DNA from 2 places in the Methylobacterium sp. P5_C11 genome. Region 2 is predicted to be linked to the other one. Evidence: riboswitches for the same ligand, from Rfam matches in the RefSeq annotation. Region 2 holds a riboswitch; the other holds the start of a gene.
The links. A riboswitch is a leader RNA that binds a small molecule or an ion and turns the genes downstream of it on or off. The one in region 2 is predicted to bind thiamine pyrophosphate.
Positions count from the first base shown of each region.

Region 1: it holds a riboswitch for thiamine pyrophosphate, as region 2 does, so the genes downstream of both, thiO (glycine oxidase ThiO) here and thiC (phosphomethylpyrimidine synthase ThiC) in region 2, are expected to answer to the same signal.

Region 1 covers NZ_JBFULS010000028.1:41,102-45,296, reverse strand. Annotated here, with positions in the region: gene ACXJKQ_RS16055 (thiamine phosphate synthase) at 1-376, opposite strand, end outside; gene thiG (thiazole synthase) at 373-1,176, opposite strand; gene thiS (sulfur carrier protein ThiS) at 1,179-1,391, opposite strand; gene thiO (glycine oxidase ThiO) at 1,388-2,611, opposite strand; TPP riboswitch at 2,677-2,805, opposite strand; gene ACXJKQ_RS16035 (retropepsin-like aspartic protease family protein) at 3,013-3,519, shown strand; gene ACXJKQ_RS16030 (tetratricopeptide repeat-containing glycosyltransferase) at 3,891-4,195, shown strand, end outside.
Region 2 covers NZ_JBFULS010000010.1:13,593-17,787, reverse strand. Annotated here, with positions in the region: gene ACXJKQ_RS07900 (pilus assembly protein PilZ) at 1-19, shown strand, start outside; gene ACXJKQ_RS07895 (acyltransferase family protein) at 30-1,100, opposite strand; gene ACXJKQ_RS07890 (restriction endonuclease) at 1,209-1,583, opposite strand; gene ACXJKQ_RS07885 (alpha/beta hydrolase) at 1,596-2,426, opposite strand; TPP riboswitch at 2,538-2,643, shown strand; gene thiC (phosphomethylpyrimidine synthase ThiC) at 2,715-4,195, shown strand, end outside.

The DNA of each region.
Region 1 (4,195 bases), on a different contig from region 2:
CGGCCCCGGCCTTTGCCGCAGCCGCGACCTCGTGTGGTGCGTGGGCCGACACGCCGATCAGCGCCTCCGCCCCCAGGGCCGCCCGCGCCGCCGCGATCGCGGCCGGAGCCGACCCGCCGCCGAGATGCACGCCGTCCGCGCCGAGGGTGCGCGCCAGTTCCACGTCCCCGCCCACCGTGAGCACGCCGCCCGCCGCCCGCACGCGTTCGGCGACGGCCTCCCCGAGGCGCCGGCGCGCCTCCGGCTCCAGATCGCGGTCCCGGAGCCAGATCCAGCGGCCGCCACCCGCCAGGATCGCCTGCACGGTCTCGGCGAGGGGGCGCGGATGCCCGTGGCGGTCCGTCACCGCCAGGAGCGGTGACGGCAGTCCCCTCACGAGCCGACGAGGCCGAGCTGCGGGCTCGACGGTTCAGCCCGGCCGCGGCGCGGGATCCGCCCCGCCAGATAGGCGTCGCGCCCGGCCTCCACCGCGCGCCGCATGGCGCTGGCCATCCGCACCGGATCGTCGGCCTTGGCGACGGCGGTGTTGATCAGGCAGGCGGAGGCGCCCAGCTCCATGGCGATCACCGCGTCCGAGGCCGTGCCGATCCCGGCATCGACCACCACCGGCACCGTGGCGCGGCGGCAGATCAGCTCGAGGTTGGCCGGGTTCGCGATCCCCATCCCGGAGCCGATCAGCGAACCCATCGGCATCACGGCGGCGCAGCCGAGATCTTCCAGGCGCTGGCAGACGATCGGGTCGTCGTTGCAGTAGGGCAGGACCACGAAGCCGTCGTCCACGAGGTGGCGGCAGGCCTCGATCAGCTCGGCGACATCCGGGTAGAGCGTCTCCCGGTCACCGATCACCTCGACCTTGATCCAGTTAGTGTCGAGGGCCTCCCGGGCCAGCTCCGCGGTCATGATCGCGTCGCGGGCGGTCTCGCAGCCGGCGGTGTTCGGCAGGAAGCGCTTGCCCTTGAGGATCGTCACCGTGTCGGAGCCGTGACCCTGGAGCGAGACGCGGCGGATCGAGGCGGTCACGACGTCGGCGCCGCTCGCCTGGACGGCGTCGCGCATGATCGCCTGCGTCGGATAGCCAGCGGTGCCGATGAACAACCGGGACGACAGGGTCACTCCGGCGATCGTCAGGCTGCCCTCCCCGCTCCCGGAGTGCAGCGGCGTGACGGTGGGGTTCATGCTCAACCTCCCTGCATGGCGCGGACGATCTCGACGCGGTCGCCGTCCGCGATCGGGGTCTGCTCCCAATCCCGGCGACGCAGCACACGGCCGTTCAGCGCGATGGCGACGCCCTGCGGGCTCTCGATGCCGCCCTCCTCCGCCTCCTGGCGGAACAGGGACTCCACGGTCTCGGCCGAGGAGTCGCGCGGCTCCCCGTTGACGAAGAGCTTCATGCCGAGGCCCTCAGGCGCTCGGGGCGTCCGAAGCGCGCCCGCGTGAAGGGCCGGGCCACCTCGGGCAGCGCGCCGCGCAGGACGAGGTCCGCGACGGCGTCGGCGGTGACGGGGGCGAGCAGGTAACCGTTGCGGTGGTGTCCGGTGGCGGCAACGAGGCCGGGGGCGAGTACATCGAGGATCGGCGCATCGTCGTCCGATGTGGGACGGTAGCCGCTCCAGACCGCCTCGACTTCCATCTCCTCGATTCCGGGCAGCACCCGGCGCGCGCCCTCCAGCAGGGCGTAGAGCCCGCCCGCGTTGACGCCGGGCCGGAAGCCGCAATCCTCCACGGTGGCGCCGACGATGAGCTGGCCGTCGCCCTTCGGTGCCATGTGGACCTGCTCGGTCCAGATCATCCGGCCGAGGGTGCCCGTACGGGCGGTGGTGCGCACGGCCAGGGACTGGCCCTTCAGCGGGCGGACCGGCAGGGCGAGATCCTCAGGCAGCAATCCGCCCTCCCCGCTCCAGGCACCGGAGGCGATGACCACGGTGTCCGCCGCGACGCCGTCCTCGCCGACCCGGACGCCGGTCACGCGATCCCCCGACCAGTCGAGGGCGCTGACGGGTGTCCGCTCCGCCAGGATGACGCCGGCCCGGCGGCAGGCCTCGGCGAGGGCGTCCATGACCAGTCGCGGGTCGACCTGGTGGTCCAGCGGGCAGTGGATCCCGGCGGTGACCGAGGGGCGCAGGCCCGGTTCCAGGCGCCGGACCTCGCTGCCCGGCAGCCAAGTGACGTCGAGGCCCGACCGGCGCTGCAGATCGAAGCGGAAACGCAGGCGCTCCACCTCGTCGCGGCCGACCGCAAGCACCAGGGTCCCGTCGGGCCGGTAATCGATCGCGCGGCCGGATTCGGCTTCGAGGGCGTCGCGGAACCCCGGCCAGAGCCGGAGCGATTCCAGGGCGAGGGGCAGAAGCGGGTCGGAGCCGGGCTCGTGCTCCGCCGCGGGGGCCAGCATGCCGGTGGCGGCGAGGCTCGCGCCGGACCCGATCGTCGCACGCTCCAGTACCGTCACGGCTCGGCCTGCCCGGGCGAGCCGCCACGCGATCGAGAGCCCGATCAGCCCGCCGCCGATGACGGCGACGTCGGTCCGGCCCGGCAGGCTCGCGGGTGCGGCGAAGCCGTCGGGGCTGCGGCGGCGACCGATCGGTGAGGCGGGGCGGTCGAGGGGCACAGGCATCTCCGCGAAGTGCCGTCGCGAGGATCGGGCCGGGTGCTTCGGTGAGAAGCTGTGACCTGCCCGTCCGGGCGGCCGCGGTCCAATCCCTACGCCGGTATGAGCCGGATCAGGTTCGAAGGATTTCCGCGCCGCAGGTCCTGACGGACGAGCCAGCGGTTTCTCAGCCCCTTGCCGGGGATCTCCCTGGAACGGGAAGAGACTTGGTCGTCCGCGCGGCCCTGGTCAACCCCGCCGCCGGTGAGGCATCCGCGCCGGATGGACATTCCCCGGTCTCAGTCACCGCTCGGATACCAAGCCGGACGAAATCCGGCCGCCGACGCCGGCAGGTCGCGCGTCGGGTACCAGCCCTTCACGGATCCTCGGCCAAACCGGCTCCGATGGCTCGGGCCGGGACGGGACGCGTGCGCACATTCGTTGTCGTCTGCACGATCGGCTTCCTGTCCGCCACGGCGTTCCAGAAGCTCCGCGAGCGCACCCGTGCGGATTCGGCTCCGGCGATTGCTGTTCCGCTCCCCTTGCCCGCCGGGGATAGCGGCGTGGTCGGCGTCGCGCTGCAGGCCGGCCGCAACGGCCATTTCTTCGTGAACGCCCTGATGGACGGCCGGGCTCTGCCGATGATGGTGGATACCGGTGCGAGTTCCTGCGCTTTCTCGGAAGAGGATGCCGACAGGATCGGGATCAGGGTCGCCCCGAAAGACTTCAACCGGGTCTGGAACACGGCGAACGGGACCGTCAACGTGGCGCCGATCCGGATCGCGGTGATGCAGGTCGGATCGATCACCGTGCGCGACGTCGACGCCGTGATCATCCCCCGCGGGCGCCTCACCACGAGCCTGCTCGGGATGTCGTTCCTGAAGCGCCTGCGCGATTTCAGTGTCAGCGGCGCGACGATGACGCTTCGGGGCTGAGCACCCATGGGGACTGTCGAGAGGCACGATCCGGATCTGGCCGGATTGGCGTGCTGAGACGGACTCGCCGGTCGCCACCTTTGCGTCCGCAGCATCCATCGCGCCAAGATGCTTTGGAGCGATGTCGATCGCTAAATAATTCTCCAGAATTTCAGCCAATACGTTTAATCAAATTCTGATGGCAGCAGAATTGTCTACCCATATTTGGAATTAAAGCTTTCGATTAACGATCAGACACGCCGCGAATCGATGTCGCTTCGAGACTCGAATTGATGCATTACATGCTGTAGCGTCATATTGCGTTCAAGTCTGCATCCGTAGATGTGTAAAAACGCGCGCTTGTCATTCGGTGCGCTTCGGGATTTGCGAGTATGAATAAGTTTGGTCAGACAATCTGTTTGTCGATGATTGTGAAGAATGAGGCGCACGTTATTCGGCGATGCTTGGATTCTGTTCGCCCTATGATCGATCATTGGGTGATCGTCGATACGGGCTCGACGGATGGCACTCAGGACGTCATCCGCGCGGCAATGGCGGATCTGCCGGGTACGCTGTTCGAGCGGCCCTGGGTCGATTTCGCATACAATCGATCGGAGTCGTTGAGATTGGCGCGCTCGCATGCGCCGTATTCCCTCATCATCGATGCCGACGACGAGCTGATCATAACCGATGATTT
Region 2 (4,195 bases):
TATCGCGTTCGAGGTCTGAGGCCGGCGCGTCAGGTGGTCCGCAGGGCCGGCCGCGGGCGCGGAGCGGAGGACACGAGCCGGAACCAACGCGGCCGCACGAACAGCAGGTCGAGCGCCGTGCCGCGCACGAGACGCTCCAGGACAAGCGGCAGCAGCACCGCCATCGCCATCACGGTGAGGCACGCGAGGCCGATATTGGCGACCGCGCCGGTGCGCACGAGCAATTCCCGGGTGGCCGCCATGGGCAACGAGAAGGCGAGATAGATCACGATCGAGCGCTGTCCGCAGGTTCTCACGGCCTCGGCGATCGGACCGCCGGCCAGGCCGATCAGGGAGGCGGCCACCACGATCGCCAGTGCGCCAGCGGCGCCGAGGGCGAGGCTCACGAGGGGCAGGCTGGCGAGGGTGGGATGATCCGGGACAGCCGTCGGGGTCAGCGCGAGCCAGCCCTCCGCAGCCGCCCAGGCGGCGAGGCCGCAGAGGCCGAGGCCAGGGCGCTGCCGCGCGATGTCGGCGAGGCCGAAGATCCGGTCGGCGAACAGGTAGCCCGCTACGAAATAGACGTACCGGGCACAGAACTCCTCGATGAGCGTGGACTCGCTGCGGATGTCGGCGATCTGCAGGAGCGCGGCCGCGACCAGAAGCCCGGAGCCCGGCACGCGGCGCAGGGCCTTGGTGACGACCGAGAACACCGCCAGCAGGTAGATGAACCAGAGGCTGGAATACGGCTCGATCAGGGCGTGGACGAGGTGGGCCGCGAAGGCCCCGGGTCCGGCATCGCCGACGATCTTCCCGTATTTGACGACCGACTGGATCACCAGCCACAGCAAGTAGAAATAGGCGAAGTGGACGACCCGGCGATCGGAGAACAACCGCCAGTCACGGTCGATCACGCGGCCCAGGAACAGGCCCGACAACAGGAAGAAGTCGGGGATCCGGAACGGCTTCGCGAAGGCGACGATCGGGTGGAGGAACCCCTCGCCGCTCATAGCCTCGCCTGTCCCGGTGACGGAATGCATCATCACCACCAGGAGGATGCAGATCCCCTTGGCGATATCGACCCAGGCGAGCCGCCCGCCCGCATCCCCGACCCCAGCCATCGCCACACCCTCGAAACCGGGGCGATCCTGAACCCGCTCGGGTTGACGGCAAGGCCTGCAACAGCCGCGATCTTCGGACGTGCCGAACGGGCGGTAAACGGCGGCCGATCAGATCTTGCGCCGCGCCGCCCGACGGTCGCGGGTCATGCGGGTCGCGGCGTGAAAATCGTCGGGCTTTCCGCGGATCCATACGAGGAACCGACCGATCTCCGGATCGCTCCGGAGGGCCTCCATGTCGGCCAAGCGCCTGGCGATCTCCGCCTCGCTGTAGCGTGCGTGGATCGCCGAATGGCAGATCTGATGCAGCCGGACGGTGCCGTGGTGGGTACCGCCCTTCAGCTTCGGTGTCAGGTGATGGAGGCTGGATCGGGCGCGGCGCGGGATCGGCCGCTCGCAGAGCGGGCAGACCGGATCGGCTGGGCTCTGCCCGCCCGCAGTGTCCGAATCGTCCTCACGCCAGCGTTGCGATCGCCGCCCGACCACGGGCCTCTCCCCCTAAAGCCGCCCATCGGTCAGGTGCGGGCAGGCCGGCCGCACGAGCCGGCCGAACACCTCCGCGGCCTCGCGATCCCGCACACCCAGGATGGAGACGTGATCGCCCGGGACGACGTCGATCCGCGCCCGCGAACCGGCCGCGGCAGCGAGGCCGAAGGCCAATCTGACCGGCACCACCGGATCGTCACGGCCCTGCACGATCAGCACCGGCTCGCTTCCGCCGCGGATGCGCAAGTCCGAGCGGTACGTGTCGCGCAGGAGCCAGGTCGGGACCAGCGAGACATGCAGCCGCACGGCATGGGTCATCGAATCGAATGGCGCCTCCAGGTAGAGCCCGACCGACGACACCCGTTCGGCAACGGCCACCGCGATGGCGGCACCGAGGGAGTGGCCGTGCAGCAGGATCGGCGCGCCGGGCGCCCGTGCCGTGGCGGCCGCCGCGGCCGCCAGACCGTCGCGGATCAACCCGTCCTCGTCCGGGCGCCCGGTCGAGCCCGGATAGCCCCGATAGGCCACGCTGAGGACGCCCCAGCCCTGCGCCCGCCACGGACCCGCGGCGAAGCGCGCCGCGTGCGGTTCCGGGCGGGATCCGTTGCCGTGGAAGGTGACGACCACGCCGCAGCCCGGCCGCGGAGGACGCCAAAGCCCGTGCAGGGTCTCGCCGTCCACCGTCGCGACCGTGATCGCCGCGATCCCGGGAGGCACCGCCACGCGGATCGGCCGACCCTGAGCGCCCGGATAGAGGAAGCGTCGCTGGCCGAGCGCGAGGACGGCACATGCGAGGCCGCCGAACAAGAGCTCGGTGAGCAAGAGACCGGCGAGAAGACGCATGCGGGGTGGAAAATTCCGGGCGCGCGCGGGGTCGGACGAAGGGTTTTCCTGATGTGTTGTCTAAGGCAACCGGGGATGCATTGACAAAGGCGGGCGCGGGACCGAGTCTGGAAACGTTCCGAGGGGAGCCCCGCAGGGGGCTGAGATTGGGCGCATTGCCCTGACCCTTGAACCTGATCCGGCTCATACCGGCGGAGGGACGGGAACCTGCGGCCGCGCGTGGCGCGACCGGATCTCATCTCGGCCATCGCGTGGACCGGACCGCTCCAGAGCCAGGAGAGGCCCACGATGAACGCACCCGTTCTCCCCAAGGACGTGAAAGGCAGCCCCGAGACCGTGACCACGGGTCCGGTGACCGGATCGCGCAAGGCCTACGCGAACCCGGCCGGACGGCCGGACATCCGCGTCCCCTACCGCGAGATCGTCCTCTCCGATCCGAAGGAGGAGCCGGTGCGGGTCTACGACCCGTCGGGCCCCTACACCGAGACCGACGCCCGCATCGACCTCAATGCCGGCCTCCCCAGCGTGCGCGAGCCCTGGATCGCGGCGCGCGGCTACGCGGCCGTCGCGCCGCGGGCGGTGAAGCCCGAGGATAACGGCTTCGCGGGCGACAAGCTCGTGGCCCCCTGCCCCGCCGAGCGGACCATCCGCAAGGCGGCCCCGGGCCAGATGGTGACCCAGTACGAGTTCGCCCGCGCGGGAATCATCACCGAGGAGATGATCTACGTCGCCCATCGCGAGAACGTCTGCCGCGAGGCGATGCTCGCGGGCGCCGAGGCCGCGCTCGCGGACGGCCAGAGCTTCGGGGCCTCGGTCCCGCCGTTCATCACCCCGGAATTCGTGCGCGACGAGATCGCCCGTGGCCGGGCGATCATCCCGGCCAACATCAACCACACCGAGCTGGAGCCGATGGCGATCGGCCGGAACTTCCTGGTCAAGATCAACGCCAACATCGGCAACTCGGCCGTGACATCCTCGGCCGCCGACGAGGTCGAGAAGCTCGTCTGGTCGATCCGCTGGGGCGCCGACACGGTCATGGACCTGTCGACCGGCCGCAACATCCACAACATCCGCTCGTGGATCATCCGCAACAGCCCGGTCCCGATCGGGACAGTGCCGATCTACCAGGCGCTGGAGAAGGTCGGCGGCGACCCGCTCAAGCTCGACTGGGAGGTCTTCAAGGACACGCTGATCGAGCAGGCCGAGCAGGGCATCGACTACTTCACCATCCATGCCGGCGTGCGCCTCGCCCACGTGCCCCTGACCGCCCGGCGGGTCACAGGCATTGTCTCGCGCGGCGGCTCGATCATGGCCCGCTGGTGCCTCGCCGGGCACCGGGAATCGTTCCTCTACGAGCGGTTCGACGAGATCTGCGACATCATGCGGGCCTACGACGTCTCGTTCTCGCTGGGCGACGGCCTGCGCCCGGGCTCGATCGCCGACGCCAACGACGCCGCGCAGTTCGGCGAGCTGGAGACGCTGGGCGAGCTCACCAAGATCGCCTGGGACAAGGGTTGTCAGGTGATGATCGAAGGCCCCGGCCACGTGCCGATGCACAAGATCAAGGTCAACATGGAGAAGCAGCTGAAGGAGTGCGGCGAGGCGCCGTTCTACACCCTCGGCCCGCTGACCACCGACATCGCGCCGGGCTACGACCACATCACCTCGGGCATCGGCGCCGCGATGATCGGCTGGTTCGGCACCGCGATGCTCTGCTACGTCACGCCGAAGGAGCATCTCGGCCTTCCGGACCGGGACGACGTGAAGAC